DNA from 3 places in the Flavobacterium procerum genome. Region 1 is predicted to be linked to each of the others. Evidence: riboswitches for the same ligand, from Rfam matches in the RefSeq annotation. Region 1 holds a riboswitch; each other region holds the start of a gene.
What was found. A riboswitch is a leader RNA that binds a small molecule or an ion and turns the genes downstream of it on or off. The one in region 1 is predicted to bind cobalamin.
Positions count from the first base shown of each region.

Region 2: linked by a shared signal. The riboswitch ahead of ACFFLS_RS11670 (NAD-dependent epimerase/dehydratase family protein) and the one ahead of ACFFLS_RS03340 (TonB-dependent receptor plug domain-containing protein) in region 1 are both predicted to bind cobalamin.
Region 3: linked by a shared signal. The riboswitch ahead of ACFFLS_RS24010 (TonB-dependent receptor) and the one ahead of ACFFLS_RS03340 (TonB-dependent receptor plug domain-containing protein) in region 1 are both predicted to bind cobalamin.

Region 1 is NZ_JBHLYW010000003.1:249,456-254,310, reverse strand. It holds gene ACFFLS_RS03350 (adenosylcobinamide-GDP ribazoletransferase) at 1-643, shown strand, start outside; gene cobC (alpha-ribazole phosphatase) at 628-1,161, shown strand; cobalamin riboswitch at 1,231-1,432, shown strand; gene ACFFLS_RS03340 (TonB-dependent receptor plug domain-containing protein) at 1,462-3,324, shown strand; gene ACFFLS_RS03335 (YncE family protein) at 3,330-4,397, shown strand; gene ACFFLS_RS03330 (GFO_1087 family putative carboxy terminal peptidase) at 4,466-4,855, opposite strand, start outside.
Region 2 is NZ_JBHLYW010000009.1:52,681-57,535, forward strand. It holds gene ACFFLS_RS11660 (TonB-dependent siderophore receptor) at 1-1,223, opposite strand, end outside; gene ACFFLS_RS11665 (hypothetical protein) at 1,357-2,346, opposite strand; gene ACFFLS_RS11670 (NAD-dependent epimerase/dehydratase family protein) at 2,373-3,386, opposite strand; cobalamin riboswitch at 3,536-3,720, opposite strand; gene ACFFLS_RS11675 (Lrp/AsnC family transcriptional regulator) at 3,894-4,355, shown strand; gene dcm (DNA (cytosine-5-)-methyltransferase) at 4,590-4,855, shown strand, end outside.
Region 3 is NZ_JBHLYW010000029.1:289,313-294,167, forward strand. It holds gene ACFFLS_RS24005 (TonB-dependent receptor plug domain-containing protein) at 1-1,451, shown strand, start outside; cobalamin riboswitch at 1,584-1,792, shown strand; gene ACFFLS_RS24010 (TonB-dependent receptor) at 1,903-3,948, shown strand; gene ACFFLS_RS24015 (DUF5074 domain-containing protein) at 3,945-4,855, shown strand, end outside.

The sequences.
Region 1 (4,855 bases):
TTTTTTCGCATTTTATATTTCATCATTATTTCTTTCAACCGAAACAGCTGTAATTCTGGCAATTATTGCATCTGTTCTAACTACAGGTGCTTTTCACGAAGACGGTTTTGCCGATGTCTGTGACGGCTTTGGCGGTGGCTGGACAAAGGAAAAAATCCTTATGATTATGAAAGACAGTGCAATTGGAGCCTATGGAGCTATTGGTCTTGTGCTTCTTTTTTTATTGAAATTCAAACTACTTGGCGAATCGGTTTTAGTTTTCGAAAGAAATGATTTGCTTCAGTTATTTCTATTGTTTGTCACAGCGCATTCTTTAAGTCGTTTGGCGGCAATCAGTATTATTTTCACACATGAATATTCTAGACAAGATGCATCGAGCAAAAGCAAACCTATTGCTAAACAATTTACTTGGAAAGAAGTTTTTGGAGCTTTTTTCTTTGGCTTGCTCCCATTATTGTTTTTTGGTTATTTCAACATTTTACTGCTTTGGCTAATCGTTCCGATTTTTATCACCCGATATTTTCTGGCTCGTTATTTCCAAAAATGGATTGACGGTTACACTGGTGACTGCCTGGGCGCAACACAGCAAGTATGTGAAGCGGTTTTTTATTTATCCTTTTTAGTTTTATGGAAATTTATCTAGTTCGTCATACCGAAACTGTGTGTGAAAAAGGAATTTGCTACGGACAAACCGATGTTAATCTGGCCGAGCCTTTTGATGCTGTTTTTGAAAAAATTCTTTCGAAACTGCCTTCAGAAGCGATATTGTTTTCAAGTCCGTTAAAACGTTGTGTAATTTTAGCAAAGCACATTCAGAAAAACATAAAAATCGTCTCCTACGAAGAAGACGAAAGATTAAAGGAAATGAATTTTGGTGATTGGGAAATGAGAAAATGGGACGATATTCCGCCCGAACAACTCAATCCCTGGATGGAAGATTTTGTGACAATACCCGTTTCTAATGGAGAATCTTTTACTGTTTTACATCAAAGAGTGATTCATTTTTTATCCGATAAACTCTCAGAATCCGAAATACCCGTTATAATAGTCGCTCATGCTGGAGTGATTAGAAGTATTTTGTGTCATCATACATCGACTGCCTTAAAAGACGCTTTTAATAGCAAGGTAGATTTTGGGGAAGTTATCAGAATAAAATTATAAATTCTCGTTTAGAATCAATATTTAATTGCATTTGAAGCCTAAATTTGAATAATCAATATTTTTAACTTTATCTTTGCAGCAAATTAAGGTTGTGTTTTAGTAAACACATTAAAAGGGAATCAAGTAAAAACTTGAGCTGTACCCGCAACTGTAAGCTTAATTCTGAAAAAGAATGCTTGTTGTAACTGCAAAACCACTGCTCGCTCCAAGTGAATGGGAAGGTAAACAACAAGACGCAAGCCAGGAGACCTGCCTTTGTAACAAAAATATCGAGCTCTCGGGAAAAAGAGTTTAGAAATTATGATTTTTAAAATACGTTTTACTTTTTTTCTTTTATTGCTGTGCCAATTTATATCGGCGCAAAGCGATTCTATTACCAAATTGAAAGAAGTCATAATTTCAGACAGTAATCTTAAAAAGTTTTCTTCTTCCCAGTCAATTCAAACCATAAGCGATTCTATTATCAATACCAATCAGCCGTCGCTGACTTCTCTTTTAAATTATAATACTGTAATTTATTTTAAAGAAAATGGTCTCGGAATGACTTCTGGTCCTTCTTTTAGAGGAACAACAAGCGCTCAGACCGCTGTTATTTGGAACGGAATCAATATCAATTCACAATTTTTAGGTCAGTCCGATTTTAATACAATCGGTACAAGAGATTTTAATTCGATTACGGTAAAAGCTGGAGGAGGCAGTATTTTGTACGGAAGTGGCGCAATAGGTGGTAGCATTCACCTTAATAATGACTTGAACTTTAAGAAAGGTTTTTCTAATCATTTGTTTTTAAGCGCGGGCAGTTTCAATACTTACAGCACCAATTATCGTGCATCGATTTCTTCAGATAAATTGAGTCTTCAAATCAGCATTTCTAGAAACAGTTCTGACAATGATTTTAAATATCCTGGAAATTCGAATCTAAGAAACATTAATGGTGAATACTATAACACAAGTATGAATACCGCTTTTGGTTATAAAATTAATTCTAAAAATACTTTAAAACTTTACAGCCAATTTTATGATTCTGAGCGTCATTTTTCATTGACGACTCCTACTGCTTCCAAAACAAAATACGACGATTTTAATACGCGAAACCTTTTAGAATGGGAAAGCAGACTGGGGCGATTTACTTCAAAATTAAGAGTGGCGCATATTGGCGAATCTTACAAATATTATCCAAGCATTACTTCCGATTTTTTCACATTCGGAAAAGTAGAAACCGCTATCGTCAAATATGATTTGGCTTTTGATGTAAATGACAAAATCAAACTTAATTCTATTGTAGATTACAGCAGCAACAAAGGTCACGGTTCGAGCATCAATGATGTTAGAAGAGAAATTGGTTCGGGAAGTTTGTTATTAAGCCATTTGGTAAGTGAAAAATGGGATTACTCTGTGAGTATTCGTCAGGAAATAACAGACAATTACGGAAATCCGTTTCTCTTTTCTTTTGGAACACGATACTTGTTGACTGATTTTTATCGAATAAAACTAAATGCTTCTAAAAATTACCGAATGCCGACTTATAACGACTTGTTTTGGGAAGGAAGCGGTAATCCAAATTTGAAGCCTGAAACTTCTTATCAGGGTGAAATTGGAAATGAGTTTTTCCTCAAAAATTTTTCTGTATCATTAACCGGCTATTACAACGACATTCAGGACTTATTGCGCTGGGTTCCTTCAGAAAGCAACAGCAATATATGGAGACCAGAAAATACCGACCATGTAAAAACGTATGGTGCTGAAGTTCTTTTAGAATGGAAAACAAAAATAAGCAATCACAATTTTACCGTAAACGGAACTTATGCTTATACGGTCTCAAAAAGCAAACAATTAATTGGCGGTGAATCGGTTTACAAACAGCTTATCTATGTGCCGTATCACAAACTGACAGGATCGGCATCGTACAATTGGACAAAACTTTCCTCTTACTTTCAATACCTATACAATGGTGAAGTTTACAGCACGCCGTTTAATAGCAAAGCTGGAATTGTAAAAGCCTACAGTGTTGCCAATATCGGCGCTGATTATGACTTTGGAAGAAAAAACAGTTTTAAGCTTGGTGCTCAAGTTTCTAATTTATTCAACAAAGATTATCAGCCGGTTATCAGTCGACAAATGCCCGGAAGAAATTATACTATATACATTAATCTAAATTTTTAAATACCATGAAAAGATTTAATAAGCTTTTTTTAACTGTCATTTTTGCTTCGGCTTTTTTTGCGTCTTGTAGCAGTGATGACGACAATACTCCAGAGCCACGTGGCAGTTATGATGGAGGAATATTTGTTGTAAATGAAGGAAACAATGGTACTCCAAACGGAACTATTGCTTACATCTCAGACGATCTTAAAGTTGAAAATGATGTTTTTAAATTGGTTAATACTGAAAAAGCAACTGGAGATACGCCACAAAGTATTGGCTTTAATGGAGATTTAGCTTATATCGTTACAAATGGTTCTAATAAAATTGAACTTGTTAACCGTTACACTTTTAAAAGTATTGCAACAATTACTACAGGTTTAAAAAACCCGAGATTTATTGCCTTTGCTAACGGAAAAGGATATGTTACCAACTGGGGAGATCCTGGTAGCTCAACTGATGATTATGTGGCCGTACTTGATCTTTCTTCAAATACTATAACTTCTACAATTCCTGTTGTGGAAGGTCCTGAAAAAATCATCGAAAATGACGGTAAATTGTACGTCGCGCATAAAGGTGGTTGGAATCAAGGTAATTCTTTAACTGTAATTAATACATCAACAAATACTGTAGCGACAAATTTTGTGGTTGGAGACGTACCAAGCTCATTAGTTAAAAACAACGGAACTTTATACATTTTATGTGATGGAAAACCATTTTATGCTGATGTAGAAACTGCTGGTAAAATTGTTAAACTAAGCTTAAGCAGCAATACCATTTCTTCTACAATTAATTTTCCTGAAAAAACACACCCTGGTTTCTTAGACATTGAAAACAACAAAATGTATTACACAGTAGGAAAAGAGATTTACTCTGCTGACCTAACTGCTTCTAGCTTACCGGCAACTTCACTATTTACAGCATCAAAAGTTACTAACTTATATGGTTTTGCTGTAAAAAATAATCAAATCTATCTTGCAGATGCTGTAAACTATTCAGACGCAGGAAATATTTATATTCATTCTTTATCAGGAGTATTATCAACTACGCTTACTGTGGGAATCACTCCAAATGGTTTTTACTTTAATAATTAATTATACCAATTTAGAATTCGTTTTTGTTTTTGAAAAAAAAGGCTTTCATTTCTGAAAGCCTTTTTTCTTTATTTTAAGTTTAAGAATTCTTTTGGAGTAGTAGTCAGATACATTCCATGACGAAATCCGTTTAAGATTTTTGAGTCTGTAAGGTATGGTGAGATGGGTTCATCTGAAACATCAGGCACTCTTTTAGCTGGAGAACCTGTAATTTTAGAAATTGCAAGGCTTAACAATGGTTCTTTTGGGTCACCTAAAACGCCATAAGTACTCACCGTTTCCAACTGTTTGTAAGTTGGCTCCAAACCATTCTGATAATCACCAAAACCTTGAGCATTTGCTATTTTAAAAACCAATGGTTGCATTGCATATTTATGATTTCTATTGATTCCCTCTTTAGTAATATAAGTATCTGAGTCATAAACTGTAAACGAACCAACATTCTTACCAGTCGTAGT
Region 2 (4,855 bases), on a different contig from region 1:
TCATTAAAGTACATCGCAATTAGTGTTGGACTAAGGTATCCATTAAAACCATGCTCATTCAATTCTTCATCATATCTTACTTTTAAATAAGACGCATTAAACGTTAAATATTGATTGATTACTTGACTAAACGATAAAGTCAATGCCAATGTTTTGCTTTTTAAATAATCATTTGGTTGTGCAATATTAAAACCAATTGGAGTCGCAAAAAGATCTGTCGTTCCTTGTACAATAGTTCTTCCTCTGTCTAATTTCGTATCCAAATTAGTATATACCAAATCGGCATTAAAACGAGTTCCTTCTTTTGGAATAAAGGATACAGAAGGTGCAATTACAATCGATTTATTACTAATTTGATCTCTATAAGTATCTGCATTTTCATATCCTAAATTTAATCTGTAAAGCAATGTTTTATCTTCATTTACAGCTCCTGTGAAATCTGCTGCAGTTCTAAAAGTGTTAAAACTTCCTGTCGTAAACTGAATTGCCTGTCTGGTTTCATCCAGCGGTTTTTTGGTAATCATGTTGATGGTTCCACCTGGACTAGAATTTCCGAAAACTGCTGATGCCGGACCTTTGATATATTCTACCCTCTCAATGTTAACAAGAAGTGGACTCGTCCAAAAGGTATTAACACCACGAAGTCCGTTTATAAGCCTTCCATTGCTGTCATTATTTCTAAATCCTCTAATAGTTATATCATCATAAGTACTGAATTCGTTTACACCCGCCACATTTTTCCCTACATCTTTCAATCGAAGCGCCTGCTGGTCCTGAATTAATTCTTTTGTGACAAACGAAATACTCTGCGGTACGTCAATAACCTTCATTTCAAGTTTTGTCGCAGAAAAAGTATTGTCATTTTTGTATGAAGATTTTTTTCTTCCAGTAACTTCGACAGATTGAAGCTGATTAACAGATTCTATCATAAAAACTTCTGGCACCAGCGTTGTTTCATTATCTTTTAATTCGGCTGTTATTTCTTGTTTTTCAAAACCTGATCCCGAAAATATAAGTACAACTGATCCGGAATTTAAATTTTTTATTCGGTATTCTCCTTGAGAATCTGTCGTTGTAGAAATTGAACTTCCTTTAACTTTTATAGTGATTTGATCAAGGGAATTCATATTTGATGTTTTCACAGAACCTGAAATGCCAGAATTTTGCGAAAACATATAACTGCACATTAATGTGCATAATAGCATAAAAATCTTTGTGTTCATTATTTGGCTTGGTTAAAATTTGGCGCAAATATAAAACTGTTATTTTTATTTATTCTAAATAACTTAAATATTTTTTTATAATAAAAAAAGGTTCGGAAAATTTCCGAACCTACAATTTCTTTAACGTCTAAATTTACAGCATCTTAGAAGCCTCAACCAAACGTTTCAATTTTGCATGAGTAATTTCTATTGGCACGTGTCCGAAACCGCATTCGCTGGTCAATATTAAACGCTCAGCAGGAAAATAATCTAATGCCGGTTTTATGCGTTCACGAATCTCTTCAACAGATTCTAATTCATCACTACGCTGATCTATGACTCCTAATGCTAAATCACCTTTAAAATCCCATAAATCAAACAATTCCAACATATTGTAACTCAATGTGCAATGTTCCAGCATCAGTTCATCAACAGGAACCGCTTTAAAAGCTTCAACAAGATCCGTATATTTGGTAAAATAAACGCGTTTTCTTCTCGGATTACCTCCACAGACATGAAGTCCGATACGAACTTTTTTAGGAAGCGATTCAATCAATTCTGCTAAGATTTCGGCCGCCCAAAGACTTTCTTCCGGAGATTCTGTCCACATAGGCTCATCAAACTGCACGTGTTCACATCCAAGCGCTATGGCTTCAGCTATTTCATCTCTCAAAACATTTGCCCAAGCTCTGCATAAAGCCTGTCCGTCTGGATAAAGATCCTTGCGTTCGTTTACACTGAAACGATACAAAACATGAGGCCCAGTTACAGTAAGCTTTACATCAACACCAGCCGGAGCGGCATCGCGAGCAATTTTCCAATTTCGTGCCGTATCAAAACGCGGATTTTTAAGTTCTCCGATTATTCTCGGACATTCAATTCCGAAACCCGCAGTACCGAAAGTAACTTTTGGCATATCCTCAAAAGAAACTCCATCGATACGCTTCTGATAAAAATAATACATATTTTCCCTGTATCCTTCGCCATCTGTAATTGTATCAAGTCCTAAATCAGCCTGATCTTTTGCGGCCCATTTAATGTAATCATCAACTTCATTCTGATTCATAACGGGACGTTTCATGGTATCTTCCAGTTTTTCTGGACGCGGATAACTTCCGACTACTGTATTACGAAATCCTGACATCTTTATAATATTTTAATATAATTTGATTAATAATTGATTTGTTTTTGTCTGCTTCGGGCTTCCTCAATTTGAGCTCTTATCCCCTCTTCAAGTGAACGAGGCACAAAATCTATTTCTTCTTCCAATCGGCTACTGTCGCAACGGTCGACTAAGGATGTTCTAGGGACGCTTTCGTCAAATTCAAACTGTGCATCAGGAACAATATTTTGCACCGTCTGCATCAGCTCTTCAGCCGTAACAGAATGTCCTCCATTATTATAGGCAAAATGATTCAGTTTTGGTTTTAAAGAAAGCCTCACAAACTGTTCGGCAGCATCGTCGACATAAATCCAGCAGTCTCGTGCCTCTTTTGAAAAAGGAAGATTAACTTTTTTGCCAAGTGCAGGATTTGTTGCAAACTCGCAGGCCCAAAGAACAGATCCTCTCATTCTGCCGTCTCCGTAAACAATCGGCGGACGCATAGCCGCAATACTCACTCCTTTGTTTTTTACGTATTTTTGAGCTGTAAATTCGTTAAGCATTTTCATTACGCCATAGGTATAGAAATGATCATCAAGAGAACAATAATCTTGTTCTTTTACTGCATAATTTTCATCTCCGTAAGCACTATGATTTGCTCCATAAATCGTTTCGCTGCTTGCAAAAACAACACGAGACAAATTGTGTTGTACGCTCATATCAAATATGTTGATCATTCCCAGCATATTGACTGAAACGCCACGATGCTGGTCTGCCTCTACCTCAGCACTCATTAAATAAGCTAGATGAATGACATGTGTAATATCTGGAAACTGGTCAAAAACTTCTTTTACTTGTAGCTTGTCCGATACATCAAGATTGATAAATAATGTCTTATCAATCTGCTGCTGTATCTCAGCAATCTTAGAAGGGTCATTCTGATGTTTTAAGATTGCAATATCCTTTGTCCATTCAATATTCAAATTCAAGTCGGCTGCAATGACAGGAATTTTGCGTTCCCACAAATTGGCCACTACACGCGCACCAATAAACCCAGTGCCTCCAGTAACTAAAAATTTCATAAATTTATTTTGGTTTATGTTTAACTGTCCTGTAAATAATCTTAAGCAGAAAAGGCAAAGGCTAAACATACAGTAGAGAGTTCCAAGAACCAGATTGGTTTTGGTACAACTTTATATACTGATTTGACCTAAGCTCCTTATCGCGAAAGCATCGTCATTCAGATTAGGCAGGTATCCTGACTTGTAACAATTTTTATCGTCCTTCCCGCTTTTGGCAGTGGAGCTCGTGGATAAAAATCTTGATGTGTTACTTACAGTTGCGCGACAGTTCGTGATTTTCACACGATTCCCTTTTGATTCACAGCTAAGTAAAACCTAATCCGATCGATAAATTAGAGTAAAAACTAAAACAAAATATACAGCTTAACTCTCATGCAAAGTTATTCTTTAGAACAAAAAAATCTATTAAAAGCAATCAGATAAGACAATTCAGCTATTTTCTGCTCAAAAACAAGCATTATTTACTTTTTTAAATGTATTTTTGACACTTAAAAAGATTTTTACACTATGGAAGAACTGGATACTATCGATTTGCTTTTGTTAAAAATACTTGGAAACAATTCGAGCTACACTATAAAAGAACTGGCTTCTCAAGTTAATCTATCTCCTACTCCAGTATTGCAGCGTGTCAAAAGATTAGAAAACAACGGATACATAAAAAAATATATTGCTCTCATCGACCACGAAAAATTCAGTCATGGTTTTATTGTTTTCTGCAACATCAAACTCAAACAACATGATCGTAATATCGGCAACAGTTTTGTTGAAGATATTATGAAAATCGACGAAGTAGTTGAATGTTACAATATATCTGGAGATTATGATTTTATACTTAAAGTATTCGCTAAGGATATGAAGCATTATCAGAATTTCGTCTTTAACAAATTAGGCTCTGTAGAAAGTATTGGCAGCACACAGAGTACTTTTGTAATGTCAGAAATCAAAAACCTGCATAATATTACGATTTAAAACTCTATCTCTTAAAGTAGATTCAAAAATCAAGACTTACTAAAATTAGTTCTTTTTTCGAAAAACTATCAATACAGCACATCCATTTATCATTCTATCATTTGAAAAATTAATCAATTGATTTGAAAACAGCTGTAGACATTAACATTTTCAAGTTATATTTTACTTATTCGGGCTATGGCATAATACTTTCTTATTTTTTATATTTGCGCAAAAGGACTACCAAATATAAATATGATAAAGACAATAGAATTATTCGCGGGAGTAGGTGGTTTTCGAGTGGGCCTAGAAAGGGCAAACAAAATTATAAATAAGGATTTATATGATGTAATATGGAGCAATCAATGGGAACCTTCTACAAAAACCCAACACGCTTCACTTATTTACGAGCAAATATGGGGAAAAGAAGGCCATAGCAATATAAGCATCGAAGATGTCGAAATAAAAGACATACCCGACCACGATATGCTTGTTGGAGGATTTCCTTGCCAAGATTATTC
Region 3 (4,855 bases), on a different contig from region 1:
CCTTTATTTATGGCGTAAACAGTCTTACAGGAGCTATTAATATTATAACCAAAAAGCCTACAGAATCTGGTGTTTTGGTAAGTTCCTATGCTGGTTCGAATTTTGAAAAAGATTCGCAAGATACGGGAGACACTTTTTTTGGAACCGGAATTCAGCTTGGAGCAGTTTTAAGTAAAGAAAAACACCAGCATTCGATTTTTGCTTCTCATGATAAAAGCAACGGATACCGCTACAATACCGCATTTGAGAATAATAAGATTTTTTATCAGGGAAATGTACAGTTGAATGATTCTAATGAAATTTTAAGTTCATTCGGTTATATCAACAATGGTTTTGGAGCAAACGGATTTTATGCTGCACCGGGTGACATAAATTCAAGTGAAGTAGTACAGACTACTTTTGCCAATCTCCAGTCGAAACATGCAATTACTGAAAACTGGAAAATCATGCCGAGAGTAAGTTACCGATACAATTATGACGATTATCGTTATTACGGTATTGCAAATCTGAATGCCGGCAGAAGCCAACACTATACCAATTCTATTGCGGCAGAATTGAATTCTACAGTAAAACTTTCTAAAGGCGAAATTGGTTTTGGTGCCGAATTTAGAAATGAGGATATTCATTCTTCAAACATTGGGGATCATGATCGTGATAATGTCGGGATTTATGCCGAATACAGAACAAATTTTTTCGAAAAACTAAGTGTAAATTTAGGGACTTATCTTAATTACAATTCAGATTATAAATGGCAGGTTTATCCTGGAGTTGATGCGAGTTATGAAATTACAGATGAATTCAAAATCATTGGTAATGTGGGTACAAGCCAGCGAATTCCGTCGTTTACAGATTTGTATTTAAAACAGACCGGAAATGTCGGAAATCCTGATTTAGATTCTGAAAATGCTTTTCAGAGTGAAATTGGTTTTAAATTCAACAGAAGAAAATTTACTTTCAATGCAAATTACTTCTACAGAAAAATAACCAATTACATCGATTGGACTCGAATGGTTACGACAGTAGCTTGGCAGAGTCAGAACACAGGCGACTTAAGCACAAATGGCGTAAATCTTCGCAGTACGTACAGAATTGATTTCTCTAAAGATTCGAGACTGAATTTTGTTTTAGGTTATTCGTATCTAGATGCCGAGTTCAAAAATTCTAGAACCGAAATTTATTCAAAATACCTGATTTCTTCATTAAAGCATCAACTGACCAATACGATCGACTTTCAATACAAAAAATTGTCGGTATTGTTTGCAACTCGTTTTAACGAAAGAGTCACTGGACCTTCTTATTGGATAAATGATTTCAGAATAAGTCAGTCTATAGAAAAGTTTACTGTTTTTGCAGATGCTCAAAATATATTCAACACTACTTATTATGAAGTTGGAGCAGTTCCGTTGCCTTCAAGATGGTTTAGTTTGGGTGTGAAATTTGTGACTTTCTAACGAAAAATAAAATATAGAAATCTACTTTAGGTGTTCAGTTTTTGAACACCTTTTTTTTGTTTTCAAAATTTTGTACAAGCCTTTTTTTAAGAGTTTGATTTTTGAAAACCTGTTTTTTATAAAGATAATACTATATTTGCGCCAGATTTTGGTCTGTTTTTATAAAATTTTTATTAAAAACAGTTAAAAGGGAATCAGGTGTAAATCCTGAACAGGCCCGCTACTGTAAGTTCTATACAAGTCTTTAAACAATTACTAATGCCATTGTTCCGCTTTGCGGGATGAGAAGGCCGTTTAAAGATGGAACAAGTCAGGAGACCTGCCAAGATCACATAGTTTGAGACTTTCGTGGTAAGAAGTTGAGCAACAAGAAACGACCTGTTATTAGGATAACGGGATTCTTTTCACATGGTTCTATATATCACAGAAAGTTTATTTAATTAAATTAGTGATGTTTAAAACCAAAGACTTTTTACTTTTTTTTGTTTTATTTTTTCCGTTTTTACTGTATTCGCAGGAAACGGCAGATAGTCTTCGTGTTTTAAAAGAAGTAATTTTAAAAGCCAAACCTTATCAGGAAGTTATTCCGGTTCAGACGCTTTCGGGTAAAATGCTCGAAAATCTGGCCAGTCATAATGTTGCCGATGCGCTTCGCTATTTTGCGGGAACACAAATAAAAGATTATGGTGGTTTGGGCGGACTAAAAACGGTTGATGTCCGTAATATGGGTACGCACCATGTCGGCGTTTTTTATGATGGAATCCAGCTTGGAAATGCGCAAAACGGCGTAACCGATTTAGGTAAATATTCTCTGGATGATATGGAATCGCTGACGTTGTATAACGGACAGAAAAGCGAAATATTCCAATCTGCCAAAGATTTTTCGGCAGCATCTACTATTTATTTGAGAACCAAAAGGCCTGTTTTTGAAGGAAGCAAAAAGAGCAATCTGCTTTTTCGTTTCAAGACAATGTCTATCAATTATTACGATCCTTCTTTTAGATGGGAACAAAAAATAAGCGATAAAGTAAGTTTCAGCCTCAGCTCAGAATACATAAAATCAAACGGAGAATTCAAGTTTAGATATACCCGAAAAAATCAGGATGGTTCTACCGCTTATGATACTACTGCGATAAGACATAACAGCGATATAGAAGCGCTTCGAATTGAATCTGGCCTTTACGGAAAAATAAAAAACGGTTCTTGGGATGCCAAAGTCTATTATTACGATTCAGAAAGAGGAGCGCCTGGTGCAATTGTAGAAAATAAGTTTTCGGATGGATTCAGACAATTCGACAAAAACTTTTTTGCGCAATCTTTTTTAGTCAAAGATTTTTCGGAAAAATATAAGTTTCAGGCCCGTGCAAAATATGCGTATGATTATACACATTACATTGCAAGAGATACGACAAATGTATTAGGCGAAATCGTAACCGAAGGTGCACAGTCTGATGACAGTTACTACCAGCAAGAAGTTTATTTTTCGGCTGTCAATATGTACAGCATTCTTCCTACTTGGGATGTTTCGCTTTCAACAGATTTTCAATACAATAAATTAAATGCCACAAGACGTGGTATTCAGACACAATTTTCTTTTCCGCAGCGTTATACGGCCTTGTTTTCTTTGGCAAGCTCTTATAGAATTGGAGGTTTTAAGGTTTTAGGAAATGTACTCGGAACTTTTGTTCAGGAAGAAGTTCGTTACAATGCCAAAGCTCCCGATAAAACCGAATATACGCCTGCCTTGTTTTTAGGGTATACGCCCTTTAAAAAACACGATTTCAATTTAAGAGCTTTTGCGAAACGCATTTTCAGGATGCCGACTTTCAATGATTTGTACTACACAATGGTAGGTTCCAGCACACTCAGACCTGAGTATATGAACCAATACGATATCGGTTTTACCTATAATTTACCTCAGAATCATTACTTTTTTGATAAACTTTCGTTTCAGGCAGATGCTTATTATACCGATACAAAAGACAAAATCGTAGCGGCGCCAACCGGAAATTTATTCCGTTGGATGATGACCAATATGGGACAAGTTCGAGGTAAAGGAATCGAAACGGTTTTGAATATCGGCAAGAACATCAATACACTAAGCTTAACAGCAAATCTGACTTATACTTACTCAGAAAGCCGTGACTTTACTAAATTCCGCGGATTAGAAATGTCTTCTTATGGAGACCAGATTCCGTACACGCCGTGGCACAGCGGTTCGGGGATTTTTAATGCTGGCTATAAATCGTGGAATTTTAACTATAGTTTTATTTATGTCGGAAAACGCTACAACGGAAATGTCAACAATATAAAAGTAAACGAAGTTCAGCCTTGGTATACACACGATTTAGCGGTACAGAAATCATTTGCCTTCAACGGTTATAAATTGAATACGGCTATTGAGGTAAACAATACGCTCAATCAGCATTATGAGGTGATCTACAATTATCCGATGCCAAGACGGACTTTTAAATTTATAATCAGTATAGCGTTATGAGAATCAGATTCATAAAAAAACTAATAAGCTTATTTATAGTTCTTGCTTTTGTTTCCTGCAGAGAAGACGAAACTATTTTTCTTTCTTCTGATAAAAGTGTCGCTGCTCCGAGAAGTGATGGAAATTTAGAAGGTTTTTATCTTCTTAACGAAGGCAATATGGGGATGAATCGTGCCAGTATTGATCTCTTTAATTACAGGACAGGAAATTATACTACCGATATTTACTCAGAAAGAAATCCGTCGGTTGTAAAAGAATTGGGTGATGTCGGAAACGATATTCAAATCTACGGAAACAAGGTTTATGCTGTCATTAATGTATCCAACAAAGTAGAAGTTTTAGAAAAATGGACTGCAAAACGCATCAAAAAAATAGACATTCCAAATTGCCGTTATGTGGCATTTTATAAAGGCAAAGCTTATGTAAGTTCTTATGCGGGGCCAGTCGCCATAGATCCTAATGCCGAAATTGGTTTTGTGGCCGAAATTGATACCACTTCTTTAGAAATAAAAAGAAAAGTAACTGTTGGTTATCAGCCCGAACAAATGGTGATTCATAATGGTAAATTGTATGTAGCAAATTCAGGAGGCTACAGAGTTCCGAATTACGACCGCACTATTTCTGTAATTGACTTAGAAACTTTCACAGAAATTAAAAAAATAGACGTCGGAATCAATCTTTACAGCATGCAGATTGACAGTCGTGGCGATATTTATGTTAGTTCAAGAGGAGATTATTACAATACACCTTCCAATTTATTTGTGATTGATACACAAACAGACCAGAAAAAGCAACAGCTTGATATTCCGGTTTTAGGAATGTGTTTGGTGGATGACCTGCTTTATTATTACAGCGTTTCTTGGAGTTATCTGACGAATAGTAATGAAATTACTTATGGAATTCTCGA